4 regions of the Paenibacillus sp. FSL H7-0735 genome follow, and region 1 is predicted to be linked to each of the others. Evidence: predicted binding sites of a transcription regulator. Region 1 holds the regulator's gene; each other region holds the start of a gene.
The links. Region 1 encodes Rex, which represses fermentation and respiration genes when NADH is low (regulators of the CRP and FNR family bind a similar motif). Its sites were predicted from a motif close to TTGTGAAATATTTCACAA; they were not measured.

Region 1 (8,345 bases):
TGTTACTGATATTAGCGGTTTATTTAAGGATTTGGCTTCCATACGTGAGCAAGTAAGATTCTTTATGGGGCTGAATGACGATAATGTAGTATATTGGCTGGAGGCAAATGGAAATTACCGCAGCAAATCACTGCAGATGTATGCCGTCCCTGTGGATGTTAGCAGCCAGCTTAAAGAGTTGTTCTTCGATAAGAAAAAAAGCATCGTGCTTACCTCGGCGACGCTGTCTGTAGATAAATCTTTTCAGTTTATGATTGATAATCTCGGACTTAACGAAGCTGCGGAAGAGGGACGTCTAATGACCTCACTCCTTCCATCTCCCTTTAAGTATCGCGAGCAGGCGCTGCTAGTTATACCGCGTGATTTTCCTAGTGTGAAGGGCAGTGTGGGCGATGCTCGATTTGTCGATACACTCGTACAGTCGTTAGCAGAAGCTGCCAAAACAACACGTGGGCGGATGCTGGTTCTGTTTACTTCTTATAAAATGCTGCGTCAGGTATATGATCCGCTTAAAGAGGCTTTGGCCTCACAAGAGATTACGGTGCTTGGTCAAGGCGTGGAAGGTGGCAGCCGGAGCAAGCTGATCCGCCGCTTTCAGGACAGTGCAGCATCCGTTCTGCTGGGGACGAGCAGCTTCTGGGAAGGTGTAGATATTCCAGGTGAAGCACTGACTTGCCTGGCCATCGTGAGACTTCCGTTTCAACCGCCGAATCACCCGTTGGCGGAAGCGAAGTCGGAGTTATTGCAGGCTCAGAAGAAGAATCCATTCATGAAATTGTCTGTTCCTCAAGCGGTTATTCGTTTTAAGCAGGGATTCGGAAGACTGGTTCGCACGGCGCAGGATCGCGGAATAGTTATTGTTTATGATACAAGGGTTATTGAATCTCATTACGGGAAGTATTTCCTTTATTCATTGCCTGGTCCCAAAATGGAGCATATGCTGACTGATCAAATGGTCCCCCGCATAGCGGAATGGCTAGAGGATGGCGGCGCTTCTTAAAATGCTCGTCTTCAGTTTAGCTCCTCCTTATCCTTAAGGGCGGTAAGTTACAGTACCGCCCTTAATAAGGAGAGGTATACGTTAGAATATGGATTTTCACAAGAACATTACTATTTTTAGGAGGAAAAATATGAAATCGGATAAAATATCAGAAGCCGTTGTTCGCAGACTACCTGTGTATTTGCGTTTTTTGAATGATCTCCAGAATCGCGAAATATTAACAGTTTCCTCTCAGGAACTTGGACAAAAGCTTGATCTTAATCCCGCACAGATTCGTAAGGATTTAGCGTATTTTGGTGACTTCGGCAGAAAAGGTATCGGCTATGATGTAACGTATCTTATTGAGAAAATCCGTCATATTCTGAAGCTGGATCAACAGCTTAATGTAGCTTTAGTAGGGGCAGGTAATCTCGGACATGCCTTGTCTAATTACAATGCATATCTCAAAGATACTATGAAAATCACGGCTATATTTGATTCGTACGCTCCTAAGGTTGGACGTAAGATCAACTCCCTTACTGTGCAACCGATGGATGAACTAGGCAGCACGATTCGTGAGCAAGGTATTCGCATTGCCATTATTACCGTACCTGATTCAGAAGCTCAAAATGTAGCAGATATTCTCATTTCTTCTGGGATTGAAGCAATTTTGAACTTTGCCCCTGTGATTCTGAAGACACCACCGAATATCCGGGTGCATGCAGCTGATTTTACAACTGATCTGCAAAGTCTTGCTTATTACTTGCGGGATGGAAAGGAAGAAAGCGAACATGAACAACAATAAAACGATAATTAAGGGCGGGTATTTTCTGACTCCGGGAACGGATGAGCCGGTTCTGAGTGGATATATGACTATTGAAGATGATTTAATCACTTACATAGGAAAAGAAGAGCCTCAGATGGAAGCTGGAGTGCAAGTGGTTGATGGCAGCCGTCTGCTGTTCATGCCTGGACTTGTAAACACACATGGTCATGCGGCGATGTCTTTGCTGCGTGGATATGGAGATGATTTAGCGCTACAAGTGTGGCTTCAGGAGAAGATGTGGCCGATGGAGGAAAAGTTCACCGGTGATGATGTATACTGGGGAACCTCCTTATCTGTATTGGAAATGCTGAAGGGTGGAACTACGACCTTCCTCGATATGTATGATCACATGGACCGAGTAGCTGAGGTAGCTGAGTTATCAGGTATCCGTTCCGTATTGATGCGTGGTGTGATCGGGTTATGTCCAGAGGATGTACAGAATCACAAGCTTGCGGAAGCGATTTCTTTTGCCCGTAACTGGCATGGAAAGGCTGACGGTAGAATTACTACTATGATCTCGCCGCACGCCCCTTATACTTGCCCTCCGGACTTCCTGGTTAAGTTCGTGCAGGCAGCGCATGATCTGGATTTACCGATGCATACGCATATGTCCGAAACGAAACGTGAAGTGGAACAAAATGTGGCGGATTACGGGTTGCGTCCTGTAGCTCACTTAGAGAAGCTTGGAATGTTCACACGTCCCTCGATAGTTGCACATGGTGTTCATTTAAATGATGAAGAGATTGAGATCTTGGCTCGCCATAATGTGGGTGTCTCTCATAATCCGGGCAGTAATTTGAAGCTGGCTAGCGGAGTGGCTCGGGTTACTGATCTTCTAAAAGCTGGTGTGAAGGTGTCTCTTGGCACGGATGGCGCGGCAAGCAACAATAACTTGGATATGTTTGAAGAGATGCGGCTTGCAGCTCTCATTCATAAGGGTGTCAGCGGTGATCCAACGGCTGTTCCAGCTCCAGAAGCTCTACGTATGGCTACAGAATATGGCGCCCAGTCCATCTTTTTAAATAATGTAGGTAGACTTGCTGTTGGGATGAAAGCTGATTTCATTGCAATTGATATAGATCAGCCGCATTTGCTGCCACACACAGATCTGTTGTCTCATGCAGTTTACTCTGCTAGCGCTAAGGATGTTGAGCATGTGTGGGTGAATGGTAAACAGGTCATCAAGCATGGACAATGCTTAACCCTGGATGAGGAAGCTATCCGGCGTAAAGCGCAAGAAGCCTTCGAAGGTTTATTGAAGCGTTAAGTCTGGAGAATAACGAATAAATAATAGGCTGCGACTTTTTGCTTTTAGCAAAAGTTGCGGCCTTTTGTACATTTTAAGGCTGGGAAAGCTAGAAAATTATGAAATTTTGGATAAACACGCGGGTGTGTTATATAATCAAAAAAGATATATTACTAGAAAGGGAGCTGTACCTTGAAGAAAAGGAAAAAATGGATCCTCCTGGGGTCAGTTCTGATTCTGCTCCTGGGGTTTGGACTTATCCAGTTCTATGCCTATATTATGAAAGATCAATGGAACGAGCGGGATATCGCCAAGGATGTTGCCAAAACCAGAGCGGGTCTAACAGAGGTAACCAAAGCACAAAAATCGGTTTGGGATGAAAATGCAGTGTACTGGGTTTTAACAGGAAAAAATGAAGCCGGGACTGCTCTTATGGTCTGGGTCCGCTTTACGGTAGATGGAAAATTTGCTGAAGGCGACGACGCAGTGTTTGCTGAGGAACTAAGTAAAGGAACCTCAGAAGCCCAAATACGCGGCATTATCAAAGCTGATCTTCCGGACATAACGATTGAACGCTTGCTGCCGGGAGTATATAACGGAGAGTATGCTTGGCAGCTTTTTTATAAACAGAGCGGTCGGTATTATTATCAATTTTATCGGTTTTCGGATGGGTCCCGAATGGGTGAAGGTTACAGTTTACCTAAAAGTTAAGCCGAACATAAGGAAATTAAGGGTGGCAATGTAAACAAGCGAACTTATTATAAGTTCGCTTGTTTACATTTATTTGATGTACAAAAGTGATATACTAAGTGATATACTGAATGGGTGGTTATCACCGAATATTCTCTTAAATTCACATACAAAAATAGGCCGATTGATTAAAAATCAAGGCCGATTTTGTCGAAAACGAGGAATATATTTGGTATTGATGGAAATATTTAAAAAATTAAATTTTAAATATATTCACATTTATTTTGAAATTAGTATATACACCTGTGATATACTACTACTTGTAATTAGAACAGCAATAAGAGACTTCAGTCTCTCTGATGAGCTCTCAAGTAGCTATAAATTATTATACTGAGCTTTATATTTTGTCATCTTTGAGAGGAGGACGTTTCTTGAAATTACGTCTTGTACCTGTGCTGATAACGTCTCTACTGTCGGCTACTCTATTGTTTGGTGGCTTCTTTTTGTATCGTCAGTTTGCAATGCAGGAACCACTTCAGAAGATTGTATCTCAATATGAGGGCGTCAATGATTCTCATATCAGTATTAACCGCAATGAGGTCACTTTGAAACTTGATCTCCAGCCAGGCACGAAATTACGTGAACTGGTTCAGTACGTCTCCAAAGAAGGAAAATCGATGATTGATGGACGTACACTGAAACTTGATGTAGAACAGAACTCCAGTGAACTGCTGGATGAATACTGGGATAAAGCGATGTTCTCTGTAGCTGAAGCCATGGAGAGCCGTAAATATACACTTATACCCACAGAACTTGATGGACTCAAAGCGCAATATCCGCAATATAAAAATGTGATAGCCTCAACAGAAATTGACGACAATAATGTCTATGTAAGCTTAAGTAATGGAAAAGAAAGCAAATTTATTATTTTGCCGCGCAAACCTGCGACATTGGGGGTATGGAATAATGCCTAAATACCTTAAAGAAATTCTAATCGGATTTGTTCCTGTCTTGTTTATTTTTATGGCTTTTCTAGGCATTAATATATTCCCGATCGTTATTGCTGCTGGGATGCTCACGGCTTTACTTATCATTGCTCATTTAAGAGGCGGACTTGCGGTGAATGCAGGTGCCGGGAAGAAACGCAAGAAGGATGGACCTTCAAAGCTTACTTTTGAAGAAATTGGCGGGCAAGACAATGCAAAGCAGGAGCTTCGTGAAGCGTTGGATTTTCTGATCCGGCATGAGGAAATCAGCAAATTCGGGATTCGGCCTTTGAAAGGGATTCTGCTTACAGGCCCTCCAGGAACAGGTAAGACCCTTATGGCTAGAGCAGCAGCACATTATACGAACTCTGTATTTGTGGCAGCATCAGGCAGTGAGTTTGTAGAAATGTACGTAGGTGTCGGTGCCGGCCGTATCCGCGATTTGTTTAAGGATGCCCGTACCCGCGCCCTTAAGGAAAACAAGCAAAGCGCTATTATTTTCATAGATGAAATTGACGTAATTGGCGGTAAGCGTGAAGGCGGACAGCAGCGAGAATATGATCAGACCTTGAATCAGCTGTTGACCGAGATGGACGGGATCTATAACAACGAAACGCCGCGCATTCTGCTGGTAGCAGCCACTAACCGTAAAGAAATGCTTGATTCAGCATTGCTGCGTCCTGGCCGGTTTGACCGTCATATTCAAGTGGACATGCCTGATAAAAAAGGCCGCAAATCGATTCTCGAATTGCATGCCAAAAATAAGCCACTTCATGCAAATGTGAACCTCGACAAAATTTCCGAAGAAGCCTATGGTTTTTCCGGTGCTCAGCTCGAAAGTGTTATGAATGAGGCAGCAATTTATATGATGCGTGAGGAATTAACAGAGGTTGAGCAGCGGCATCTGTCGATGGCGATTGACAAGGTTATGATGGGGGAAAAAACGGACAGAGAAACTAACCACGAAGAGAAAAAACGGGTGGCAATCCACGAATTGGGACATGCCATTATGGCAGAGCTGCTTCGTCCGGGAAGTGTTAGTCAGGTTACGCTGACTCCGCGGGGGCAAGCCCTTGGTTATGTACGTCACAATCCTCAGCAAGAGCAGTATTTGTACACCAAAGATTATCTCGAAGATCAGATTATGATCGCACTTGGTGGAGCGGCTGCAGAAGAAATGTATTATGGCGGACGAAGCACAGGTTCGCGTGGCGATTTTGATCAGGCCCTGAATATTGTCGAAACCATGATGAAATCCGGATTGACTTCGTTGGGTATCGCCAAGCTGGAAATGGTTACCACTGAAGAGCTTATGAAGGAAAACAGTAAAATATTGGATGAGTTGATGGTACGTACTCACGACCACCTTGAAAAGCAACGAAATGTATTTGATTACTCCCTTGACATTTTAATGAAGGAAGAAGTGCTCTCTGGAGAGCAATTTCGATGTCAATTTCGTGACAGCGTGCGTTTACCAGCATAAATATTTATGCTGGTTATTTTTTTTTACTTTTCAGGCATGCTAAGATATCATTATATGTCGGGCTTTATAAATTTTTGCGACAGACAAGGTACAATACAAAAGTATAGATACCTGAAAGGATGGAGACTTTTTTATGAATTTCAAGAAAATTGGTGTCATCGGCGGTGGCACAATGGGACAAGGGATTGCCGAAATGCTGGCAGCCAAGGGCCTGGATGTATTGCTGGTGGAGAAAACCCCTGAGAAACTGGACTACTCCTACGAAATGATCGAGACAAGTCTAGATAAGCAACTGGAGAAATGGGCGATCACTCAAGCTGAGAAGAAGCTGATTCTTAGCCGCATTCAAAAAGTGACACATTTCGCAGAGCTGAGCTCTTGTGACATGGTTATCGAAACAATCGTTGAGGATTTAGAAGAAAAGAAAAAAATATTGAATCAACTGGATCAAGTATGTCCAAACCACATTATTCTTGCCAGCAATACGTCAACACTTAGCTTGACTGAACTTGCAAGTTCTACAATGTATCCGGAACGCGTGATCGGAATGCATTTCATATACCCTGTAGCTAAAGTGGATCTTGTTGAAATTGTACGCGGTCTGAAAACTTCAGATGCTACTTTTGAAGATACAAAATCCTTTGTTGATGAAATTGTTGAGAAAAAAGGTGTAATGATTTATGAATCCCCAGGATTTGTAACATCACGCCTCATTTGCTTGTTTATCAATGAAGCTATGCACGTGCTGCAAGAAGGCGTTGCCTCCGCACAGGATATTGACGATGCTATGCGTATTGGTTATCAATTCCAATATGGACCGCTTGAAATGGCTGACAGATTCGGTCTGGATTCGGTTCTTGCTGCACTTGAAAATATGTTCCGTGAATATGGTGAGCTGAAATATCGTCCTTCCACGATCCTTAAGAAGATGGTGCGTGCAGGACAATTGGGTATGAAATCAGGCGAAGGCTTCTTCCAGTACGACAAGGATGGTGACCGTATATGAATATTCTAGTAATTAACTCCGGTAGTTCTTCTTTAAAATATCAATTGTACAATATGGCTGATGAATCCGTTTTGGCTAAAGGTTTGGTGGAACGTATCGGGATGGATTCCTCCATTCTGAACCATAAACCTACTGGTAAAGCTGAAGTAACAGAAGTAAGTGAAATTTTGGAGCATAACACAGCGATTCGTAAAGTTCTAGCTTGCCTAACGGATAAAGAGCATGGCGTTATTGAATCCATTAAAGAAATCAATGCTGTGGGTCACCGTGTAGTACATGGTGGTGAATTCTTCAAAGCTTCCGCACTTGTGGACGCTGATGCCAAGACTAAAATTCGTCAATTGTTTGACCTTGCACCACTGCATAACCCAGCAGCAATGATGGGGATTACGGCTTCTGAAGTAAATATGCCGGGTGTACCGCAGGTTGTTGTATTCGATACTGCATTCCACCAAACAATGCCTGAAAAAGCTTATATGTACGCGATTCCTAGAGTACTGTACAATAAATATAAAGTTCGTCGGTATGGCGCACACGGTACATCACACGACTTCGTAAGCAAAGCTGCTGCGGAGTACTTGGAGCGTCCGTTGGAAGATCTGAAGATCATTACTTGTCATATCGGTAACGGAGGTAGCGTAACTGCAGTTCAAGATGGAGTGTCTGTGGATACTTCCATGGGTATGACTCCTCTGGAAGGTTTGATGATGGGTACTCGCAGTGGTGATCTTGATCCAGCAATTGTTCCTTACGTGATGAACAAGGAAGAATTGTCCGTAGGAGAAGTTAACTCCATGTTGAACAAACATAGTGGACTCCTAGCAATTTCGGGCGTAAGCAGTGATATGCGTGATATTATTGAGGGTATGGAAAAAGGTGAGCCTAATTCCACGCTAGCTTTTGAAATGTATGAGTACCGCTTGCGCAAGTATATCGGTTCTTATGCGGCTGCTATGAACGGTGTAGATGCTATCGTATTCACTGCTGGTGTTGGTGAAAATGCTTCATTGCTACGTGAGAAACTGCTAAATAACCTTACGTTCCTGGGTATTGAGTTGGATGTTGAAGCTAACAAAGTTCGCTCCGGCGACCCGCGTCGTATCTCTACGGTAGATTCCAAAGTGCAGGT
Region 2 (8,345 bases), 290 kb from region 1:
GCAGCTTAGGATTGGCAGTTGTACATTGATCTTCAAATGCACGGTCAGCCAAGTAATCTACACGGGATTCAAAATCCTTAGGATCAAAGCCCAGTTGTTGGAAGGATTCTTCGATACCCAGTTTTTTGTTCATATCGCGAATAGCATTGATCAGGCTAGTTACACCTTCTTCAGTTGTGCGAGCTGGCAATCCCAGAATACGGGCGATTTCTGCATAACGCTCGTCAGCTACGAAGTGTGAATATTTAGGGAACGAAGCGAACTTCGTAGGTTTCTTAGCATTGTAACGAATAACGTGTGGCATAAGGATCGCATTAGTACGACCGTGAGCAGTGTGATATTGACCGCCCCATTTATGCGCCAAACTGTGGTTAATACCCAGGAAAGCATTAGCAAAGGCCATACCAGCAAGTGTTGATGCGTTATGCATTTTCTCACGGGCAACTCTGTCGCCTTCAAGCGCCGATTTTTCAAGGTATTGGAATACCAATTGGATTGCTTTAATTGCCAGACCATCAGTGTAGTCACTCGCCATAACAGATACATAAGCTTCGATGGCATGTGTCAATACGTCCATACCTGTATCAGCTACAGCAGTTTTTGGCAAGCTATATACGAACTCTGGATCAATGATAGCTACGTCTGGAGTTAGCTCGTAGTCAGCCAATGGATATTTAGTGTGTTGTTCAGTTGTTTTATCGGTAATAACTGCGAAAGATGTTACTTCCGAACCCGTACCCGAAGTAGTTGGAATCGCTACAAACTTAGCTTTATTTCCAAGTTTAGGGAATTTGTAAACCCGTTTACGGATATCCATGAATTTTTGTTTCAGACCGTTAAAGTCTGCGTCTGGATGTTCATAGAATAACCACATTCCTTTTGCAGCATCCATTGGGGAACCACCACCAAGTGCGATGATGCAGTCCGGTTGGAATCTGTTCATCATTGCTGTACCTTTTTCAACTGTAGTTGTCGATGGATCTGGTTCAACTTCCGAGAACACTTCTATCGCTACAGGAGTTTGGCGTTGACGCAGGTAATGTTCAACTCTCTCAACATATCCGAGCTTAACCATCATTGGGTCAGTGATAATTGCGACACGTGTGATATCAGGCATTTTGGTCAGGTACTGAGTAGCACCTTTTTCGAAATAGATCTTGTCAGGTACTTTAAACCATTGCATATTCACGGTACGACGATTCACCCTTTTCACGTTGATCAAATTAATTGCTGTAACGTTTTGCGACACGGAGTTACGACCATAAGATCCGCAGCCCAGCGTCAACGAAGGGATGTTAGTGTTATAGATATCGCCGATCGCACCATGAGTGGAAGGCGAGTTAACGAGAATACGTCCTGTTTGCAGACGGTTGGAGAACTTCATGATTACTTCTTCGTTGTTGGAGTGGATAGCCGAACTATGGCCCATACCACCAAATTCAACAACTTGTGCTGCGCGTTCGATACCTTGATCTGCGTTTTTAACTTTGTAGCAAGCAAGCACAGGACTCAATTTTTCAGCGGACAATGGATATTTAGTGCCTACACCTTCAAGTTCTGCTACCAGAATCTTAGTGCCGGCAGGAACTTGAATGCCGCACATTTCAGCAATTTTCACTGCGGATTGTCCAACGATTGCTGGGTTAACCGCACATTTATCAACGTTCATAGCGCCGCTAGTAAGTTTGGCAGCTTCTTCTTTGTTAACAAAGTAGCAGCCATTAGCGATCATTTTCTTTTTCACTTGATCAAAGATTGGTTCTTCGATAATAACAGCTTGCTCGGAAGCACAGATCATACCATTATCAAATGTTTTGGAAAGAATGATGTCCGTTACGGCTTGATCGATATCCGCGCTCTTTTCGATGAATGCAGGTACGTTACCAGGACCTACGCCAAGAGCTGGTTTACCACAGCTATAAGCTGCTTTTACCATTGCAGAACCGCCTGTTGCGAGAATAAGTGCAACGTCAGGGTTGTTCATCAAAGCGTTTGTTTTGTCCATCGTTGGCATTTCAATCCATTGGATACAATTCTCAGGTGCGCCAGCTTTTACAGCCGCATCATGAAGAATTCTAGCAGCTGCTGCACTACACTCTTGCGCAGATGGGTGGAAACCGAATATAATAGGGTTCCGTGTCTTAATCGAAATCAACGCTTTAAACATCGTGGTGGATGTAGGGTTGGTTACCGGTGTGATACCCATTACAATTCCGACGGGCTCAGCAATTTTTTGGAAGCTTTCATAAGCATTGTCTTCAATAACGCCTACTGTTTTATCGTATTTAATTCCGTGCCAGATATATTCTGTCGAGAAGATGTTTTTAGTAATTTTGTCTTCGTAAACCCCGCGGCCAGTTTCTTCTACAGCCAATTTAGCGAGGTACATATGTTTGTCGAGTCCAGCCAACGCCATTGCATGAACGATTGTGTCAACTTGCTCTTGATCCAGCGCCATGAATGCCTCATGTGCTTTTTTCGCTTTATCCACTAAAGTCTGAATATACTCTTCAGCGGTAGTTTGTTTAACTTGGGCGGCGACTTCGTTCTTAACTGCCATCTCCCTCGTCCTCCTGTCAATTTTTAGGTTGTTTTTCTCTACACATTTATCTTATCACATCATTTCCACCTTGTATAGTGAAATCTTTCACAAAGTATAAAGTTTTTTTGATTTGTTTTCAAAGCGCTTTCATTCGATCATATTATAGCTTTTTTACCATTATTTATGCTTTATTATTCCTTAAATTTAAAGTTTATGTTTAAAAAGACAAGAACTGATACCCATTTTCTACCTTTCCGCTCGCAAAAATATTTTAAAAAAGCAAATCTAATTTTGTTGACACTCTATTTTTCCATTGGCCTCTAAAAAATAGTCGGATGCCCCCCGTCGTGTTGATTTATAAAAATATCAATAATATAAACATAAAAAAACCGACTCCTATGGAGCCGGTTCTGTTCTTTTTAGCTATTCTACTTTAATTGTGTCGAAGAATTTCTCTTGCACTGTTTTGGCAGCAGCTTCAAGCTGTGTCTTGGAATCTGTTCCTTTTTTGGAGAACAGCTCTTGAATTACATTGGACATGGTTGCGTAGTAGTCCTGTGTATTGTATTGCGCTTCCGGTTTACCGTCCAGCAAACCTAAAATATCAGGGCTGTATTGATATACATTTGTATATTTATCATACACAGCTTTCGTTTTCTTGCCGAAGTCAGAATCTGCAGAATAGTAATCTAAGAGCGGCGGAATAAAGTATTTACCATCCGTTGTACGTTGTTGCAGAACCGCATCCAGTGCTTCTAGACCTTTATCGGAGAAGTAATCAAATGTAATATAACGGAATGCCATTTCTTGCTCGTCTGGTGTTGCATTTGGATTGATTACAAGGTAGTCACCACCAAGTACCCCGGTGTGTTTTCCGCCTTTTTCCATTGCAGGCATTGGATACGTAAGTACATCTTCTGGTTTCAGACCGCCCTGATTCAACGCTTGCTCAATAACACCGTCAGATCCAGCCATTACCATTGCTGTACGACTTTGTTGGAATGCGCCTACAGCATCACCCCAGCCCAGTGCCCAGTCCTGAGGAATCGCGTTTGCTTCCCATCTAAGTTTCTTGTAGAAATCCAGCGCTTTAATCCCAGCCTCAGAATTAAAAGTAGCTACAACCTTACCGCCTTCAATCTTCTGAATTTCACCGCCAGCTTCGAACAGGAAGTTGGTCCAGTTCCAGCCTGCTTCATTCCCTTTACCCATTGGAGCAATACCGGAAATCCCTTTTTTGGTATCAGCTACGCCTTTGGCGGTATTCAGCATATCATCCCAAGTCCAATCCATAGGTGGAACAGCAACGCCTTTTTCGTCCAGCATTTTTTTGTTGATCATTGTGGTTGTTACATAACCCTTTTGAGTTACGCCGAAGACTTTACCGTCAATGATAAATTGATTTTGGAGAACCGGGTTAATTTGATCCTTAAATTCGTATTTATTCCACAGATCCGTAATGTCAGCTACCCAGCCTTTTTCAACTAGGAATTTTGCTTCTGTAGCGTAGGTGTTAAAGAAGGTTGGAGCTTCATTCGCTGCCATTTTGATGCCGATTTCACTTACATTGTACTGCCAATCGTCTTTGACGATTTCAACATTCGGATATTCCTCTTGGAAACGTTTGATCTTGTCATCTTCCTGTGCTCTAACTTCGGTTAGGTCAGGGGTTGGATAGTGAATTTTGATGGTCACTTTTCTTTGTGTGATATCATCAGTTGGCGCTGCTGTAGCACTGCCAGCATTATCTGTTGCAGCATTCGTTGGCGCAGTAGTCGCTTCCCCTTCCTTGTTTCCTGTCGTGTTTCCGTTATTGTTATTACCGCCGCAAGCGGTTAACAACGATCCGGCCACAAGGAGGCTTAGTAGCACGCTAGAGTACTTACGCATTGAAACTCCCCTTTTCAATTCATAGTTATCTTACATATCGATCATAAAAGAGAAATCGTTTACAAACGAGGTGCATTTATATTCCTTTCATGTGCATGTTTACGATCCGTGACTAAATCCGTCGATCCTTGCTTATCCCTTAACTGCTGATAATGCGACGCCACGCATAATGAACTTTTGGAAGATCAGGAAGACAAGGATCGGCGGCAACGATACGATAAATAGGATGGCGAATTTAATATTCGTATTAAGTGCCTTTACATTAATAACGTATTTATAGATTGCTGTCGCGAGCGTATATTTCTCTTCACTGTGCATAACCAGAGATGGCCAGAACCAGTCATTCCATGCGGTAGAAAAGATAAAGATCGCCAGCGTAGCAAAAATCGGAACCGACAATGGCACTGCAATGGAGAAAAAGCTTCTCGGCTCAGAGGAACCGTCAATCCGCGCTGCTTCAAAAATTTCAGGGTGTATCCCATCAAAAAAGTTCTTTAAGAGTAGAAAATAGAATGTATTCGCACCAGCAGGCAGCCAAAAAGCAGCGTACTGATTCAGTAATCCAAGCTCTTTTAGATTGACAAAGTTGGGAATCATATAGCTGGTCGCCGGAATAAACAATGTCATCAGGAAAAAGAAATAAATTGCCTTTCTGTAAGGGACATTCATACGAGAAATGCTGAAAGCAGACATTCCCAATACTACTAGTGTCACGACCATATTCCCCACAAAAATATAAATGGTGTTTTTAAGGAACATCAGCAGATCAATGTAATTCATCGCTTCCTTAAGGTTGCTGAAGTGCCATTCCTGCGGGAAAAAATGCGGTGGGAATGAGTTCACCTCTTGATTCGATTTCAGTCCGTTAAATAACGTCATACAGATCGGATACAGCATGCTAAACACCATAATCAAAATGACCACGCACATCAAGCCATAAACGATCTTATTGCTTGTTTTTTTCAAATCATGTTCTGAGAGAATCCCTCTGTCTGCGCTCTTCATCTTAGTTGTCCTCCTTGTTAAGCTTGAACTGTAAAATGCCCAAACCACCTAGGACAATGAACATTAGCATGCCAAGCGCAGTCGCCGTTCCATAATCGAGTCGCGTAAAAGCATATTTTACGATCAGCAGCGCATAGGTAAGCGTAGTATTATTCGGTCCACCATCAAGCAGCGCCATTTGTGACTGATACCCTTGTGAAGTCCCGATAATCTGTAATATCAACATCAAAATGATCAAATTACGTAGCGAAGGCAATGTGATGTACTTTATACGTGCCCACACACCCGCCCCATCAATCTCAGCTGCTTCATACCAATCCCGCGGAATGCTGAGTACAGCAGCCAAGTATATTAACATCCCTGATCCAAACTGCTGCCACGTCTCCATAAAAACAAGAGAAATCATCGACCACCTTGTATCTGTCAGGAAGGCAACCTGGTCCACACCAAGCGAGCTTAATACCGCATTGATTGGGCCCACCGGATCATAAAGCCATCTCCAGAGTCCATATAGAACCACACCAGGCATAACGAAAGGAAGGTAAGCCGCTACCCGTACAAAGCCCCCAAACCTTCTCAGCTCCGAGATCATAATGGCAAAAGCAATCGGAACCCAGAACCCGATAATAAGACATAGAAGCATGTAATACCCCGTATTTTTTAACGCGGTCAAAACATCTGGATCACTAAGGGCTCTAGCGTAGTTCTCAAAGCCAACAAAGCTATTCCCTTTTACAAAATCAACATGGTAGAAGCTGTACAACAAGCCTTTAAAAATTGGCACCCACAGGAACATTACAAAAATAATCACAGCAGGTACGAGGAACATATATCCCCAAAAGTTTTTCTTCCAGCGGTTTTGCTTGTAAGGTGTACCCTTCAGCGCCGGCGGATTTTCGGATACAACTGCGGTTTGATTCATCAGGCTCCCTCATTCCATTTTTCTTTCAGCATTTTTCGCAAAATGCTTCCTACCTTAAATTGTAGAAAATGAGGGTTGTACTGAACATGTCTAAATCTACCGAAGTAGTATGTGTTTTTACTTCTTCAATTCACTGGGGCTAATCCCATAATATTTTTTGAAAATTTTACTAAAATGCTCTGGTGATTCATAACCTACACGCTCGGCGATTTCGTATCTGCGAAGATCTGTGTTCAAAATCATGTCCCGGCTTTCTTCCATCCGCAGCTTAATTACATATTCCCACAGGTTGTAACCTGTATTTTTCTTAAACAGATAGCTCAAATAATTAGGACTGACATGGTTTTTCTTAGCCACTTCATGGATGGTTAATCCTTTTTGCGCATAGTTCTCGTCAATATACTCTCTTGCTTTCTCTACAATCAGATTGCTGCGTGTATGAAGCTCTTCTACTGAAGGATCGGTTGTGTAGCTGTTCCAATTAAAATCCCCGTAGTAAAACACATAATGGTCATTATGTTCATTATTCCAAAGAATGGCTTTGGAGGCTTGACGGTTCAATACAGCCATAAATGATAGACCCTTGAGAATCTGGCTGATGCCGATGACTGCATTTAAGTGCAGATATTTTTGAATATTAAAATGAAGACTGCGGCCAAGAATATCTAGCCTATTGATTTGACTGGCAGACGAATCTTCATAGCTTTTTTCATCCCATTGAATAATGATCGTTATTTCTTCATCCTCTGCGTAAAAGGCTGTCGAGTTCCACTCCTGATCCATCAGCTCTTTGGCGATATTCAGCGCGGCATAACAAAGAAGCCGTCTGTCCCGCAGGGTGTAGTGCTTCTCCTGATTCATTCCAGCCAGAGGCACCTTAATTTTTAAGACGGAAAAATACGGCCCTTGCAGCTTCAGGTTATCCAGCTTTTGTAAGCGTTCTGCATCACACAGTACACCTTCAGGCTCATTGAGCAGCTCATTTAATAACTTGCTGTATTCCGGAAGCGGCTCTTCCAGCCGAAAGCTTTCATTAATTCCTGACATGAAAATGTCCAATTCTGGTGATGGTTTGCCCATCTTAAGCAGCACATTTCGCACCGAATCCAGAAATTGCTCACTGTTCAAAGGTTTGATCAAATAATCCTTCGCGCCAAGCCTAACCGCCATTTGTGCATATTGAAATGTCTCGTGTGCAGAAATCACGATGGTCTGTACCCAGGGTTTGGCCAATTTTGCATGCTGCATCAGATCAATCCCGCTCATTGCGCCCATCTGAATATCAGTAACGAGCAGGTCTATTTCCTCCATCCGAATGCAGTCCAGCGCTTCAAAACCACTGTTTGCTGTATAAATATGGTCTATGTTTAACCCCGAAGAAGCTAATAAATTGCTCAGCCCTTTACAAATCAAGGGTTCGTCATCCACAACTAATATATTGAACATATCTGTATGCTCCCCTTCCTTAGTCCTGATTCTCTGATTTCGGAAGCTTAACCGTCACCAATGTACCGCCCTCTTTACGAGGCGTATAGCTGATGCCATAATCAGAGCCAAAGTGTAAATGTATGCGCTGGTTAATGTTGCGAATCCCGTAACCGCTGGCCGGATTTGGACTGTCGTCATTCAGCACAGCTTCAATGGCCTGATAATCAACAGACTTATATCCGTTATCTTCAATAGTGATCTCGACGGTATCGTCCACACAAACTGCGCTAATGATGATTTCCCCATCCTCGCCCATATTTTTGACACCATGAATAATAGCATTCTCAATTAACGGCTGCAGGGTAATTTTAGGAATTAGATTTCTTTTCGTATCTGGGTGAATCTCCATTACAACACGAAATATATAATCATACCGGTGCTGCTGCAGCTTGATATAGGCCGTTGCATGCTCCAGCTCTTCTTCAAGGCTAATCAGCTCCCTTCCCCGACTGAGGCTAATCTTCATAAGCTTGGATAATTCCTTGATCATCTCGGCGG
Region 3 (8,345 bases), 4.1 Mb from region 1:
GACCTTTCCAAGGATGTTTCTAAACATATTGAGGAGCATCTTGAGAATAACCAATTTGATGACTTGGAATCCTTTTTAGGAAATCCTTTACTAGCATCCTTTTTATATTTGACTTTTAAGCATCAGAAGGATTTGCCTACTGTAAAAATAGAATTTTATGAAAAGGTTTATGACGCATTATTTGAGTTACACGATTTGTCTAAAGATAGTTTAAAAAGAGATAAATATAGTGGTCTAACTAAAAGGAATATGGAAAAGGTTTTAATGAAACTTGGATTTATTTGTGTACAAGAAAATAACAACGACTATGATAAAAATAAAGTATTAAAACTTATAAGTGAAGCCAAATCAAGTCAATATTTTAAAGAAATTGATGAAGAGAATATATTAAAGGATTTGACAGAGACAGTTCCTCTATTTTCAAAAATAGGACTTAAGTACAAATGGGCACACAAATCATTCATGGATTACTTTGGTGCTATAGCAATATATAACCATGAAAAACGAGAGGAAATACTTACAAGTATTTTCTGTAGCACGAACCTACCTATCTATTTAAATATGTTAGACTTCTATTATGAAACTGACAGACAGTTGTTTGATAAAGTCTTTGTTTATCCGATTATTAAGCAATTTATTAATTATATTGATGCATCCGGTGTTAACCCACACGAGGATGTGACTTTATTAAGTTATCTTGAGATTATTTATAACCGTATGTTCATCTTTGATTGTAGTGAGGAGATTCTTAATCTGAAGGAGAATGAAAGAGCAAATAGGTTCGATTTTGAAAAAGCCGAAAAAATAATTAGAAAAAGATATTCCATAAAGTATCCTGAAATAGGTAAATACCATAAAAAAAGTTCCTCTAAGAACAGTCGCCAGTTTTCGATACTTCTGATAAAAGAGCAGAGAATAGAAAATTTACTCTCATTGTTACTAAACAAAAAGAGTATTTTAGTACGCGACTTAAATTTTACTCAAGAAGAGCAGTTAATGGATGATTTTAAGAAACCTATAAATTTAGCAATAAGTTTTGAAAACCAACAAGGTATATTCTTACAAGATGAAACGGAGTTAAAAAGAAATATTTTCAAGATAGAACAGACTTTCGGACGTGGTTTTAGCAAAAGGAGAAACAGTAAATTAGTAGCATTAAGTTACTTTAACGCATTAGAATACATGCAACTCATCGAGGCAGAGAATAAATCTAAAGCAGATGATATATTTATTAATTTCTAATCAGATAGCCGCTCAAGTGAATGACAGGGCACTTTACTATGATTGTGTATGAGTAGGATCCTGCTTAATCATTCTGTACTCCCTGCTACTCAGCACATGTTGAATCAGTATCTTTGTTGGTTTATGAGGGTATAACTCCATAAAAACCCGTGCTAGAAATTGAATATGACGTGAATAAATTAGAGGATCGGATGAATGGAGATTGGGACAAAAACCAAATCCATCAAGCTGTTCCTCTGTTTTTTATATCAAGATTTTATTTGGGTTTTATTGGAATTTTATTATGAATATTTAGAATGACCGCCTCAACAGGTATTAATAATATAGAACATAGGAGGACCCATGTCCTGGAGCAAATTGAAGCAACAACTAGAGAGTTTTCCCTGTCCTGCGTTATACGGTAGGGTTGAATATCGCGCAAACAGTTACCGTTATTTACCCGATAAATCAGGGAGTTGTTATATTTCGGTAGATAAAAAGAACGTACTCAATATGAATGATAGACTAGCTCAATTAGATGGTATGAGACGGAGCAGGAGATTAAGAATGATTCAGATCTCCAAATTCCTATCAACCATGAAGACATTGAAGCGGTTAGCAAAGATAGTACGGGACAATCCCGGAGGATCGTCTAATAGTCATTGCAAGAAGCAGAAAGATATCAGAAGTTGCAAAGGATATTTTGTCAGCTCAGACATTATTAAGTAAATCGAACTTTATTGTTATAGCTACTAAGTATTTATCTATTTCCATAGAGGAGAGCTTAGAAAGCGACGATATCTTATTGAATATTCTAGCCTTAGTGGACAGACGAGTTGGGAAAAAGCGGATTTAAACATGAGCGAGAAGATGAAGTTAGCATCCAATTGCAATATTTTTATGAACTAAGGCGTAGTAAAATGAAAATAAATAGCTTCATTGAATATTTAAGAAACACTCCATACAAAATCTCCTTATTCTAAGCGACTTGTTATCTTAACAAAAGCCAGACAATGGGAGGGATGTCCACATATGGTGCATATGGAATCGGAGATTGTCGGTCTACTGGTAAGCAAGGATATAGTGTGATGAATCCTTATATTTATTGGACTTTACTGTCACGTATGATACAAAATTGTTATTGATACTTATTTGACCGGAAAATCAATGGAAAAATACAAGTGTTTTATTGAAGAGATGGCATTATTGCCGTCTCTTTTTTTGTTTCACTTTTTTAGTATTGCCCTGACTCTGGTTCCTGCTACCGCATCCTACGATCACAAGCATGAAAGACTGCACGAAAATTAACGTTGATACTTATGTTTAAGCCCTCTCTACTCTGTTAGGTGACGGGCATCATAGACGTACTTGCGTGATGTTGCTACGATGTTCCATGGAAATTAAGTGAAAGTGATCACAAGAAATTACAGAAGGAGTTATTTAACGTGAAAAGAATCGTAACCTTAAGCACCCGCAAACTGATGGATACCGCAAAACACGGTGGATGCGGCGCATGCCAGACCTCTTGCCAGTCCGCTTGTAAAACTTCCTGCGGCGTTGCAAACCAGAAGTGTGAAAATGCAATGAACAGATAGGATTCGGAATTTTACCGCCCATTGCTCTGCTGATGGGCGGCTATTTTTAAGAAATGGATGCTACCTCTAAAGGAAGGCAAAGCCGTTTCTACTTGTGTGCAAAAGGAGCTTGATTAGTAAGTATGATTCATCAATATAAACTAAACGGATACAATATCGTGCTCGATACCTATAGTGGCTCGGTGCATGTTGTTGATGACCTAGCATATGAAATTATAGCGGATTATGAGAAAACTTCTGTCGATCAAATCGTGACAATGATGTTAGAGAAATATAAGCACGATTCCAGCATTTCTGAGAGTGAAATTCGAGAAACCATCGTGGATATCGAGGCGCTTATAAATGAGGGACAGCTCTTTACAAAAGATGAGTATGAGAACCTCTCGCTTGATTTAAAAAAACGAAAAACTTATGTTAAGGCACTCTGCCTCAATGTTGCGCATACCTGTAATTTGTCATGCGATTATTGCTTCGCTAGCCAAGGGAAATACAACGGAGATCGAGCAATCATGAGCTATGAGGTTGGACAAAAAGCTATCGATTACCTGCTTGAAAATTCGGGTCATCATCGCAACCTGGACATCGACTTTTTCGGCGGGGAGCCGCTTTTGGCCTGGAAAGTAGTTAAACAGATCGTAGCTTATGCAAGAAGCAAAGAACAAGAATACAAAAAGAAGTTCCGCTTCACCTTTACGACGAACGGGATGCTGCTGAACGATGAGGTCACTGAGTTTTTAAATCAGGAAATGTACAATGTCGTATTAAGCCTGGATGGAAGAAAAGAGGTTCATGACCGACTTCGCCAAACGGTTAACGGAAAAGGCAGCTACGATCATATTCTTCCGAAGTTCAAGGAATTCGTTCGTAAGCGCGGGGACCAAGAGTACTATGTACGGGGAACTTACACTCGTAACAATGTCGATTTCACCAATGATATATTTCATATCGCAGATCTTGGTTTTGACAAAATCTCGATGGAACCGGTCATCTGTGATCCAAGGGAACCCTATGCACTTACCGAGGAGGACCTCCCGGAGATATATAACCAGTACGAAATTCTCGCTAAGGAAATGATCGGACGCGGTGAACAAGGCAAGGGGTTTACCTTTTATCATTACATGCTTGACCTCTCGGAAGGACCTTGCATCCAGAAGAGAATCACTGGCTGTGGTTCAGGAACGGAATATCTTGCTGTCACCCCTTGGGGAGAGCTTTTTCCTTGCCACCAGTTCGTAGGGGATGAAGAGTATAGCATGGGGAACCTCTGGGATGGCATCACAAAGCCAGAGCTGCAATGTCAATTTAAAGAGAGCAACTGCTACTCGAAGCCGGAATGCAAAGACTGCTGGGCTAAACTCTACTGCAGCGGTGGTTGTCCTGCCAATGCACTGCACGCGACGGGTTCCTTAATTGGTACCTATGACTTCAGCTGTGACGTCTTCCGCAAGAGGGTCGAATGTTCCATGATGGTGAAGGTGGATGAATCTATTAGAGCGATGGAAGGGTAACCTAACTAATTAAATAACGAATAAATACACGATAACCGAGAAATAGACACTTTTAAAAGAAGTGCTTTTTCTCGGTTTTTGTATGAATTTAGAGAAGGAGGACCGTAAAACAAGCGAGACTACCGGTTTCTGCGTTTGAGAACGAGATAAAATGAACAGGTGTTTGGAGGGTGAATCATGAGGGTTAAAATATTTCTTTTCGTGACTATATTGTCTGCCTGTTTGGATGTAGTAATGTATCGGTATTAAAAATCAAGATGATGGAATTGCAAAGAATATCGCTACGGTTGAACCAATAATGGATGCCGGAAAAGAAGATAATCTTATTCCAAGTAATACATCTGAACCATTTGTAGGAAGTAAGGATTTGGATAGTGAAACTGAGAAGTTCTTCTATGGAACTTGGAAAGTTAAAAAAATTTTAGGATTTGCGAATTCTTATAATGATGCTTCAGAATATCCAACAGGGCAAAGCGTTATTGGTGATGAAATTATAATCAAAAAAGATTCCTTTTTATCAAAAGGGTTTGAACACTACTCTCCTGTTTATCAATATGAGCTAGAAGCTCCGCTTTATAACATTACAGAAGTACACTATAATAATGACTCTTTTTATAGAGTTTATAAAATGGATATGCCGAGTTTAAGCATGAATGATGAAGTAAAAGTATTAAGTATCTCCGACTCTTATACAGGACTTGCTATAACCGTAAGTTTTTTGGATGTGAATAATGACAGACTTATCTATTAGAGGCAACACAATTTGAACTGAAAAGAGTCATGAAGTAAAGGTTATACCAATTGGTTAACGGTGAGCGACCCTCGACAGAACCATTCAGCATTGTTTCACCTGAGGCGTTAATTCTAATAGGGAATGTTCTGAATGATAAGTTTTTAGTGAAAAAATTGAACCATGGTTTTCTGATAATTAGAAGGACAATGGCGTGTAATTTGAATGAGGTGGATTAATGATCGATGAAATAGGCAATAAAAGATGTAGTTAGAGAAGTGAAGTGAGAGAGAAGGTTATTGCAGACTCCTAAGAGCCTGCATCGGGACGACATGATAATAATCTTGCTCTTAGCTTTGGGTCGGTAGCATAAATATAGAGTCCATGGATGCCACGTTTCATTAAAACATTGAGCGAATTCAATATGATCTCTTCTTTAATCTGTTTTATTTTCTCATTGGAGAAATCAGTTCGTGAGGTAAAGGCACCTACGTCCTTGTACTTAGTGACGTCAATTAGAATTTGATCTGTTTTCTCATCGTATCCAATGGATGGGCCAAGGATTACACCCACATAATTCAAGTCAAAACCCTGGATCGTATAAATAGAACCTACTTCTTGAATAGTATGAACTTCTTCGGCCCAAGTAGTATTGTTTCTCGTTATATTCCACGGCATTTTCAGCCCATCAGCTTCTACGTAGTATATCTCCCCATCCTTTTTATGTTCATAATCAAAGGTAGACACCATTCTGGATAAACCAAATTCCTGATTCTTATCTTCAATCGCTTTCTTCAATTTATGTATGTCACTGAAGATTTGTAAATCATATGCATTATTGCTTACTGTAGGAATCTTGACAAGCTTCTTAGAAAGAAAACTGTCGATCCAATTTATGATTTCTGGACCTGCATCCATTCGAAATTGATCGGTTAACAGGAATTTTTTGGTGTGATATTTTTCTGTTATTTCATTTAGCATTTGTTTATTCCAATAACTTTTAATCTTGAGAACCTGCCTCGGATCAAAGATTACAATAGTTACAGCACTTCTTTTAATGATCTCCTCCAATTGATTCGCATACCGGAAGTTGTTATAAGAGTCTTCTTTAGTTAAGAGTAAGTGTGCTTCATCTACTAATACAATATTAGCTGGTTTGGTATTTGGATCAACTGTTTTGTTTATGAAAGATGTTGGTTTCAAAAAGTTTTTCTTTTTCAAATTAGGGAGACTCTTAGCTATACTTTGATAGGTTTTTAACATTTCGCTATGATTAACCAATAAGTAATTATTTGTACCATTCAAATTGGAGCTATCATCGTTAGCATAATCTTGAATAGTGTTAAATAGAGAACTTAATAATACACTTTTGCCTGTGCCTGCGTTGCCTTCAATTAATAGTACGTGAGGAGTAGTTTTTTTAGCGTGCTTTTTGCAAAACTCGATAACCGAATTTTTTACTTCTAGTTGCTGTTCCGAGAGCTCTCTATACGGAGAAAGCTTATACGTATCCTTATTTCTTAAGTTCTCAAGTGTCTGCTCTACAATATGTTCTTGCTTCAACCTTTCCCATATTTGCATGAATATTTCTTGGTTGTAATATTCCTTTTGGTAATAATTGTGCATCTGGGTTTTTACTGTTTGGCTTACATTTTGGAGTTTGAATTGATTTTCAGCAATGAAATAATTAATTAGATTGGTCTCGATGTTATAAGTAGCAGATTGATGAAACCTCTCGTCCCCAATAATTATTGTTTGATTATGCATTTTGCGTTGTGGATTTTTAAGGTGCTCATTTAGTCGTCTCTTCACGTGAACAGTTTGTCCAATATAAGCTTGGGACAACTTTTGATTATAAAGAATATAGATGACTGGATGGTTGATTAAATAATCTGCTTGGATGTGATCAGAATCCCATTTATTAAAGCCTATTTTCTCAAAAACAAGTTCTCTCGCCATTTTAGTCTCCTGCATGATTGGATTTTCATAGAGATTGAATACAAAGCTTCGATGTTCCAATATTTGCAATCAACTCCAAAATACTAAAGCCATTTTTAGACTTTTACAGAAAAAAACGTTTATGTATGAAGGGAAAATAACAAAGATAACCTAAAAGAGCTAGTGCACTATTTTAGGACCCCGCTTACCTCTTTTACAATCCTCATCATAGCCTCAATTTGCTTAATACTTAAGCCGCTCACAGCAACCATATACTCATCAACTGCCGCTTGTTGAGCAGCTTCAACCTCATTTTGTTTATCGTAATTCTGAAAAAACTCACTTGGCTGAACCTTTAAGGCTATCACAATTTTCTCAAGTGAATCTATGGAAAAGTTTCGTTCTCCTCGTTCTACTGACCCTATATAAGCATCATCCAGATTTGATAACTCCGCAAGTTTTTGTTGGGTTAAGCCCTTTGATTTCCGAATATCCCTTACTCTATCTCCAACCAAGTTGCGTAACTTTGTCATTATTATTCACCTCTCCTAAAGGGTAGGAGAGTAAAGGTATAAATAGCAGGGATTCATAGGCGGTAAAATTTATTGAAAAAACTTCTTATGAGTAGTATATTTTATTTATTCTACTACTTGCATATGAATCGAGAAAGAAGCTTTTTCTGGAAAAACCCTTTATAAGGAGGTTATACTTATGCACCTCTCAATTCTTAAGTCCTTCAACCCAGATTTTCTTGTCGAAATGCTGGAAACTGCGCACTACTTCGAACAGTGGAACAAGTTGCTATACACTGCAGATATTTTGCATAGCTATGCCCAGCGTATTTATGAAGAGCGGTTGTACTGTAAAGCGATGGGGACAACGATTCCCTTAGTTAAGATGCAACGCCCTCTTGTTTATTATTTTGGTTTCAGTCAACAGATGCGGGGAGTTGCATATCAGCATCTGGGGGATTACGAGCAGGCCAGGGATAGTATTTATAGATATGTAGAACTTGGGTGGTTAGAGGACTTAGGAACGGAGGGGCAAGAAATTGCTTGTAAATTTCGACATTTGGCAAAAGTGAATTTATATGCTGTAGAGATTTTATCTGGAAAAATAGAACTCTTGGATGAGTATGTTCGCTTTCTTCATACCTATCCAAAGGGATTGCTTGATGGGTTGGTTGTGATTATGAAAACTGCAATTTGTTATGGATTGAACGTGGATGAGCAGTTGAACAACTTAACTGATGATATAAGTGAAATCAAATCAGTACAGGATAATACTACGCAGTTGAAGTACAGAAGGTTTTGTTATCTAGTGAATCTATATAATATGCGGAAGGTTTAATAG
Region 4 (8,345 bases), 2.0 Mb from region 1:
GCTTTAAGCCCGCCATAGATTTCTGGAGCCTGCTGATAAGCATGCTTATCTCCTAGCACTACAATAACTGCTGAAGCAGTATGGATTTTATATTGGCCGTAAGCCGCTTCGCGAATTTCTTCTTTTAAGCTCTCGTTAGATATCACTTTGTAATTTGTATGCTGTAGATTATAGGCCGATGGTGCCAATCTGGCGTAAGAGAACATTTCCTCTAATTCATTCTGAGGGATGGTGACCCCTTCCACAAAATTCATAGCGGATCTGCGGGACTGAATCAAGTCTGTAAAAGCGCTCATAAGTATTCCTCCGTTGTGTATGTATTCGGTTGTAAAATATAAACACCTGATATTTGTAAATGTACTAACTAAATGTTACTAACTCAAAATAACACAGCCTATAAAATTCGTCAATGATAAAATTTATTGAAGTTAATCTTGAATACCCTGTTGTCAAAAAATAGGACATAAATTAGGATATTAGGATATGTAAAAACACGGTGAATGAAAGGGTGGATAAATTGATTAATAGTAGAGAACGATTGATGATAGATTTACAAAGAATCGAAGAGAATGACTACGAGCTTAGAAGTGGACAGGACATAAAGGATTATGTGAAGTTGATGCTTGAGCATTTAGGAGATCCCGAGCCTGTGCTGCGTGATGAATTGATTTATTCCACATTCTACAAATGGATTAATGAGAAACATTGGTTTAATGATGCGGAGCTTCGTGAACTGCTGTGGATACTCCTTGACGAGCAGCATCTATTTTATCACATTGGGAACAAAGAAGATCAGACGGTGTATACAAGAACATTTTCTGTATTGGTTGTTGCTCTTATTCTCCAGCGGCATAGGGAAAAGGCTATATTGGATAGCTCTGAATTTACAAAGGTGAAGCAGGGTTTAATTCGTTATTATAAGGAAGAACGGGATTTAAGAGGTTATATGGAAAAAGAAGGCTGGGCACACGCAGCAGCCCATGGCGCAGACGCCTTGGATGAGCTGGTTTTATGCTCGGAGAGTGATGCCGAGGTGCGGGAAGAGGTTCTGACAGTTGTTCAAAAGATGCTTTATAACGATCAATACATATTCAGGGAGGAAGAAGATGAACGGATTGCTACTATTATAGTTACAATCATCGATCATCATTTACTTCCACAGCAGTCTATAACCGATTGGATTCTCAACTTGGCGCAATGTGGCAGTTGGCCTAGAAGCCACAGCCAGTACGTTACTCGAATAAATACAAAGAACTTCCTGCGTTCTCTTTATTTCAGGTTACTTCTAACAGAGAAGAATATGGACATTGTGGATGTTTTGTTGAAAACTGAGAAGAATTTGAATGAATTTGTACATTAATTCACTCAAACGGTTTTAATTAACACTGGTAATTTAAATAATTTATTATAATGTAATAAAAATCACAAAATTTTATGGAAATTCAAAAACTTTGTGACATTTATAACTTGATAAGTGCTATAATAGAAATATGGCGTTAAAAGTTCTTATGTTTTTCATTACTATTAAGCAGCAAAGCTTATTGCAGAGGAGATTTGGATATGTCAGAATCAATCACTCAAACACAACCTGAACAAGAATCACCAAAAGTAGCTGTTAGCAAGGAACAAATGGATGTTCTAGAGCAGCTCTTGAAACCAGAAGTTCAGGAATCATTAACAGTCTTGGTGGAACAGCTGCCAAAATTAACTGAGCTTGTTGGCGTGCTTACAAAGTCCTATGACTTTGTGCAAACTGTCGCAGCGGATGATGTCTTGAAAAGTGATACGGTAAGTGCAATTAAAGAACTTGCTGAACCTGTAGTGCATTCCGCGAAGAATATGGCAGCTACAGTGATCGAAGCAAAAGATCGTGCGAATGAAAGTAACGAAGTTATTGGTCTTTTTGGTCTTATGAAGTTGTTGAAAGATCCGCAAGCGCAAAAGCTTTTCCGTTTCGTAAATGCATACCTTCAAGTTGCTGGAGAACGCAGTAAGCAGAAATAATCATTTTCATATCTTATTCGTAAGGGACGGAGGAAACATCATGTCTAAACATATTGTCATTCTAGGAGCAGGTTATGGTGGTCTACTAAGCGCCTTAACCGTACGCAAGTATCTCAAAAAAGATGAAGCTAAAATTACTGTAGTTAATCAGTATCCTACCCACCAAATCATCACAGAATTGCATCGTCTTGCAGCAGGTAGTGTTGCAGAGGGTGCTGTTGCTATGCCTCTAACTAAGCTTTTCGCAGGTAAAGATATTGACCTGAAAATCGCGAAGGTTAATTCATTTTCTGTGGAGAACAAACAAATTGTTCTTTCTGATGGTGTGACACTTACTTATGATGCGCTTGTTGTAGGTCTTGGCAGCACTACAGCTTATTTTGGCATTCCAGGGCTTGAACAATACAGTATGGTATTGAAATCAGCTGCAGATGCTAACAAAATTCATCAACATATTGAAGATCGTATTCGTGAATATGCGAAATCGAAAAATGAAGCAGATGCAAACATCCTGATCGGTGGCGGCGGTTTAACCGGCGTTGAGCTTGTTGGTGAAATCGCGGATGTATTGCCTACACTTACTAAAAAATATGGCGTTGATCCTAAAGAAATTAAGCTTATGCTCGTTGAAGCAGGTCCTAAAATCCTTCCAGTATTGCCAGATGCATTGATCGAACGTGCTGTAGCAAGCTTGGAAAAACGTGGTGTTCAATTCTTGACAGGTCTTCCTGTTACGAATGTAGAAGGCAATGCGATTGACTTGAAAGACGGTCAAAAAATTATTGCTAACACGTTTGTATGGACTGGTGGCGTACAAGGAAATCCACTCATCGGCGAATCCGGTCTTGAAGTTAACCGCGGTCGTGCAACGGTGAATGAGTTCTTGCAATCCACTTCTCACAAAGATGTATTCGTTGCTGGTGACAGCGCGGTGGTCTTTGCAGAAGATGGACGTCCATACCCTCCAACTGCTCAAATCGCTTGGCAAATGGGTGAATTGATCGGATACAATCTGTATGCCTTCTTGAAAAATAAATCGTTTGAAAGCTTTAGCCCAATCAACTCTGGTACGCTTGCTAGCTTAGGCCGTAAAGACGGTGTAGCCATCGTTGGTGCAAGTTCTACTCCGTTAAAAGGCTTGCCTGCAACTCTGATGAAGGAAGCAAGTAATATTCGTTACTTGTCCCACATTAAAGGATTGTTCAGCCTAGCTTACTAATATAGTTTAACCCTAAACCCTGCTCGAATCTGAGCGGGGTTTTTGTTATTGTTTTTTTAGTGAAATGTTTGCATTATTGATGTTTCGTAGTAGGCTGCATTCATTGTATTTGATATAATAGATTGGGTTATATTAACAGAGGTAGTTAGAGGAGGATTTCATTTATGATATTCCAACAAAACGATGTCATTCTGTTTCAAGGTGACAGCATAACAGACTGGGGACGTAATCATGAAGACGCTTCATCGCTTGGAGTGGGTTATGCAATGATGGTCGCCGCTCGTCTGGGGTATTTATATCCAGAGAAGAATCTTACTTTTATTAACCGTGGCATTGGTGGCAACCGTATTGTTGATTTACAGGGGCGTTGGGATAAGGATTGCCTGGATTTGAAGCCGACTTGGGTGTCCATTTATATTGGAATTAACGACACTTGGCGCCGTTTTGATTCTGGTGAAGAAACCACTCCCGAGCAGTTTGAAGCTTCATATCGGGACCTGATTAAACGCACTCAGAAATCTTTGGATGCTAAATTAGTTCTTATAGAGCCTTTTGTTTTGCCTGTACCGGAAGATCGTAGAACTTGGCGTCAGGATCTTGATCCTAAAATTCATATTGTCCGCGAGCTGGCACGTGAATATGGGGCGCCGCTGGTTCCGCTAGATGGACTTTTTGCAGCGGCCTCCGTAAAAGCAGAACCGGCTTACTGGGCATATGATGGAGTACATCCTACTCCTGCAGGTCATGCACTTATTGCGGATGCTTGGCTCAAAACGATGGGAGCAATCTAATCAATTGTCATTTTAAGACTAGAACCACGCTTTAATAAGCAGGTTGTAGTCTTTTTTTAATCGCGTGTTAGTAAAGTCGTTTTTATATATTTATAGACACTGTTATAATTGGAATATGCTTATGTATTGGAGGCGATTCGCATTAGGCGGTTAATATGGATAGCACCTTTGTTATTGGTCGTAGTGTTAAGCGGATGTAAAAGTGATTTGGGCTTCATCAATGCCAGATGGATCGAAGGCGTGTCGTTGACACCCGTGGCAACTAGTGATCAGAAACAAGCGGATCGTCCTTTGCACTCAGAGAGCTTAACGCTAAAGGATTCTGTTTTGATCAAGACGCTTGCGGAGGCTATGAACAAGAGTAAAAAATTTTCTGATGATCTGGATTGGGGTCCGGAATTTGAAATGAAGCTTGTTTATGGGGACGGCTATTCGGAAGACTATTACATAGCGCTTGGAGATCAACTTGGACATGAAGGGATGTTTACTACAGCGGAGAACAGCAGTCAGGGCTACACGATTCCTGTAAAAAACTCTGACCAGTTAAGAAAGCTCATTTATGGAACAATCGATACGGAGAACATTGAACAGGCAGACCCTGTGGAGACTTCTGTCGAGGTAACAGGTCCAGTAACCCTATCACATAATGAACTGTCTCCGGTCACAGGCAGAGCGGGATTTTTAAATCTGCAACTGCTAGAGGGGAGATATAGCGAAGATTGGACTACACCCAGTCCGTTAACGGGAAGAAACTGGAGTGGCCGATTTAGACTAGTTGTGACTGATGAGCAAGGGAAAACGCTGAGTAGCTATCCGTTAAATGATCAATTTGCCCAGACCTTTAATGATTTTTTCCAGCTTCAGTTTGAGGATTATAATGGAGACGGTGATCCCGATTTTACGATCGGACAATATGGAACGAGTAACGGTTATTTCTATAAGCTTTTTACACTCAGAAGAAATAACGTGATAGAAGAACTGCCTATTAAACCTGAAAATCAGCTGTTTATCAGCAGTCCTGAGCGGTATTCCATAAAGCTGGATAAAGTTGATGAGCATAGCTTCAAGAGAAGTTACTACGATAACGCAGCAGGCAAACAAGTGGAAGATACTTTTCAGTGGGTAGGGAGTGCATTTCAGAGGCTGGACAATTGATTAATTCATGAAGTGAGAGGAATGTGTGTTGGATGACAAGTGATACGGTACAAGATTTAGAAGGGTTAAAAGCTATTGGAAAAGTGGTGGGCCACACCATCGCCGAGATGAAAAAGAAAGTAACCCCTGGGATGACGACTGCGGAGTTGGATCTTATTGGAGCTGAGATTCTGGAAAGCTTCGGAGCATCCTCAGCCCCGAAGATAACTTATAATTTCCCGGGCAGCACCTGCATCAGTGTGAACGAAGAGGTTGCTCATGGTATTCCGGGTCCGAGAGTGATTAATGCTGGCGATTTGATCAACATTGATGTCTCTGCTGAGCTGAATGGGTATTATGGGGATGCTGGCGTTTCTTTTCAACTGCCGCCCTATAACGATGATATTCTGCGTTTATGCCGGAGTACTGAGGAAACCATGATGAGTGTGATCAATCATCTGCGGGCAGGGATGAAGGTTAACGAGATCGGCAGAATGATGGAACTTGAAGCTCGCAAACGCGGTTATAGAGTGGTGCGTAATCTGTGTAGCCATGGAATTGGCAAATCACTGCATGAGAAGCCTTTTGAAATTCTACCCTTCTATAATCCAAGAGTGACCACAGTACTGAAGGAAGGACAAGTAATTACAGTAGAGCCTTTCCTCTCGACTGGAGCGGACTATGTGGAGCAGCAATCGGATGGCTGGACGCTAAGTGTTGTAGATAACGGTCGGGTAGCGCAGTTTGAACATACGATTATCGTGACTAAAGGTGAGCCTATTATTCTGACTAGTGTGTAAGCCCGAATAGCGACTTAAAGGGGTGGAGGATGGAGGGGGATATGAGCAAAAGCCCTTACCCGGACCCTCCGTTCCTTCCATGTCGTTAGCGAAGATGTTATTAGCCGTGATAAGTGGCAATGCGGTAAATGCTTTAAAGAGACCTGTCTATTTGACAAGTCTCTTTTTTTCTAGGATGAGGCGTTACGCTTATATCCTATATTTGGCATAAATTATCGATGTTTTTTTCAATGGAATGATAAAACAGGTCTTCCGCATGAAGGACATAGGCCATGTATTCTTCCATCTGGTCAGTAAGTGTAAATTCATTCATGATATACTGCCTGGTCATAACATTCCTTAAAAGTTCCCATTGTTCGATGCTTTGCCGAGCACAATGAATGACATCGCTGAGAGCATTAGGATTTGCTAAGGAATTCAGCAGCAACAGCAATACTTTTTTCCTATCTGAATGACGGGTGAGCGTCGTCCGGGTTAAAGAGTAAAGGTCATGGGGGCGGTTTGAAATCTTTGTATTGAGGATGAAACGTCCACTTGCAAACAGATTGTTCAGTTCCTGGATGGCTGATCGTCCGATATATTCCAGGCGTCCTTCGGTACAAGAGGGCGGCTTATAATAATTCGATAGTGCGGTTCTTAAAATGAGCGAGGCTCGGGCTGGCAATTCAGCAAGCTCATCTTGATTAGGATGTACTGTGAAACAGGAAAACTGCCGATTGTAGGCATCCATAAACGAAGTTTTGGCATCTTGACCGATATTTTTGTTATGCGGATAAGGCTTGAAATACTCTTTGTTGTAATTTATATAATTGTCCAAGAAATAAAAATCAGTTGCCGTCTGCCCTAGGATCAAAAATATATGCCCATCCACAATATGATCTGTTTCCAGAGCCGGGTTTAATTCAAATGTTCTATAAAAGGGGACTCGTTTCATTAACGTATTGACAAATACGACTTCGTTATTTGCTAACAGTGTCTCTATCGTCTGGATGGCTGCCTCTGCATTGTTGCTAAAAGTATGTTTATTAGCGACTGTTATATAATCCTCGGGATCTTTGATCTCGTTCAAGCTTAATTCAAACTGGTCACTGTCAGTATGGGTAACTAATTTCAGATTAAAATCATCTAAAAACATCTTGTACAATACGCTAGAATCATTGACATACCTCTTTAGCATGAAAAAAATATTACGGGTATAGCAGTTTCCCAGTGACTGTACCTCTGCAATAGGCTCCCCTGCAGAATTATAGTAATATTCCATTTCTAACGTCTGCAACGTCTGCATAATTGTCCCTCCAACTGCTGCTAATTCTCCAATTCATCCCTTGGAGCCGAGCGCGCTTATTATTTCGCCCAATAATTTGGTTTCGTCTGTTTGTATGGTCAACAGAGAATGTTTGAGTGCGTCTAGCACCTTGGGGTCCATGGACAGATTATACCGAAGCACCATATTTCTGTTCAGAAGAGAGCGTTCTTCAAGCTCAGTACAACGCTCAATCCATCGGTCGCTTTGCAGCAGGAGTTTTATTTGTTGGAGATATTTAAGTCTTAAAACCATAAGCTTCTTATGCTCCCACAGCAAATGATAGGCTCTAATGTCAAGCTCAGGGTCATCTTCTTTAGGATGCTCCATTTGATAAATGAGGTGTTGGTAAACACTTTGTCCATAGATGCTGGTAGTGGTATGGTTAATAAAATCGAATGAGCGCTTGGAGGATAGATATCGCTGCAAGCTGTCGACAATCTGTTCGACGTTTAAATCAAATTCTGCATCGATTTTGCTAAGCAAAGTTACACGCGTAATAAAATTTTCTTCCCCGGACAGATAGTCAAAGGCGGATTCCAGTTCGGAAAAGGTGCATTGAGCGGTCATAAATTTACCGCCCGTAATATTGTCCCGAATGCAGACTGTTTGGCGATCAAGATCGTAGCCGTAAATTAATGTCTCGTGAAAACGGTGCTCTTGGCCGAACTCCTGATATGCAGATATAAAGTACCGGTCGAGATGGCACCATACATAGCAATCGCCGTTGATAGAGTCTACTACAAAATCCGTAAAGGAAGACCACTTGGAAATGATGGTTCTAGGCAATATGAACTTATTGAGAAATGGGCAATAATCAACAAGAAGCTCATGATTGTCAAAAAAGTAAGTTTCCCAATCCGTTACATATCTCAGCTGAATGAAGTTGGAATAAACCCAGGGCCATATGCGGTTATCCGAAGAAATAATAGAAAACAAAGTCCCATAGGCGTTGGAAGTATTTATTAGTGGATCGGAAACGGGTAAAGTAATTTTACTCAATTTACACCTCCATATTCCTCTTATATGTAAATGAAAATGAAATAAATGACATTATTATACTATAATAATTGTTCATTCCAATTATGTGATGA

Region 2: adhE (bifunctional acetaldehyde-CoA/alcohol dehydrogenase) is a predicted target of Rex. The motif match lies at 2,636-2,653, and genes of this name have one in related genera.
Region 3: scfA (six-cysteine ranthipeptide SCIFF) is a predicted target of Rex. The motif match lies at 2,624-2,641, and genes of this name have one in related genera.
Region 4: NSS82_RS13205 (DUF1641 domain-containing protein) is a predicted target of Rex. The motif match lies at 1,411-1,428, and genes of this name have one in related genera.

What each region holds. Positions count from the first base shown of each region.
Region 1 covers NZ_JBBOZH010000001.1:4,907,306-4,915,650, reverse strand. The annotation lists gene dinG (ATP-dependent DNA helicase DinG) at 1-1,000, shown strand, start outside; gene NSS82_RS22350 (redox-sensing transcriptional repressor Rex) at 1,131-1,784, shown strand; gene NSS82_RS22345 (amidohydrolase) at 1,771-3,072, shown strand; gene NSS82_RS22340 (cell wall elongation regulator TseB-like domain-containing protein) at 3,331-3,762, shown strand; gene NSS82_RS22335 (hypothetical protein) at 4,173-4,715, shown strand; gene NSS82_RS22330 (AAA family ATPase) at 4,708-6,210, shown strand; gene NSS82_RS22325 (3-hydroxyacyl-CoA dehydrogenase family protein) at 6,344-7,216, shown strand; gene NSS82_RS22320 (acetate/propionate family kinase) at 7,213-8,345, shown strand, end outside.
Region 2 covers NZ_JBBOZH010000001.1:5,192,892-5,201,236, forward strand. The annotation lists gene adhE (bifunctional acetaldehyde-CoA/alcohol dehydrogenase) at 1-2,560, opposite strand, end outside; gene NSS82_RS23700 (ABC transporter substrate-binding protein) at 2,966-4,432, opposite strand; gene NSS82_RS23705 (carbohydrate ABC transporter permease) at 4,565-5,437, opposite strand; gene NSS82_RS23710 (carbohydrate ABC transporter permease) at 5,439-6,266, opposite strand; gene NSS82_RS23715 (response regulator) at 6,477-7,805, opposite strand; gene NSS82_RS23720 (cache domain-containing sensor histidine kinase) at 7,825-8,345, opposite strand, start outside.
Region 3 covers NZ_JBBOZH010000001.1:846,239-854,583, forward strand. The annotation lists gene NSS82_RS03770 (NACHT domain-containing protein) at 1-1,242, shown strand, start outside; partial or broken gene NSS82_RS03775 (SF0329 family protein) at 1,585-2,138, shown strand; gene scfA (six-cysteine ranthipeptide SCIFF) at 2,667-2,816, shown strand; gene scfB (thioether cross-link-forming SCIFF peptide maturase) at 2,939-4,324, shown strand; gene NSS82_RS03790 (hypothetical protein) at 4,623-5,075, shown strand; gene NSS82_RS03795 (DUF2075 domain-containing protein) at 5,364-7,013, opposite strand; gene NSS82_RS03800 (helix-turn-helix domain-containing protein) at 7,181-7,525, opposite strand; gene NSS82_RS03805 (hypothetical protein) at 7,704-8,342, shown strand.
Region 4 covers NZ_JBBOZH010000001.1:2,949,806-2,958,150, forward strand. The annotation lists gene NSS82_RS13195 (nitroreductase family protein) at 1-296, opposite strand, end outside; gene NSS82_RS13200 (DUF2785 domain-containing protein) at 518-1,360, shown strand; gene NSS82_RS13205 (DUF1641 domain-containing protein) at 1,561-2,004, shown strand; gene NSS82_RS13210 (NAD(P)/FAD-dependent oxidoreductase) at 2,045-3,223, shown strand; gene NSS82_RS13215 (SGNH/GDSL hydrolase family protein) at 3,388-4,014, shown strand; gene NSS82_RS13220 (hypothetical protein) at 4,183-5,169, shown strand; gene map (type I methionyl aminopeptidase) at 5,202-5,948, shown strand; gene NSS82_RS13230 (hypothetical protein) at 6,145-7,233, opposite strand; gene NSS82_RS13235 (hypothetical protein) at 7,267-8,253, opposite strand.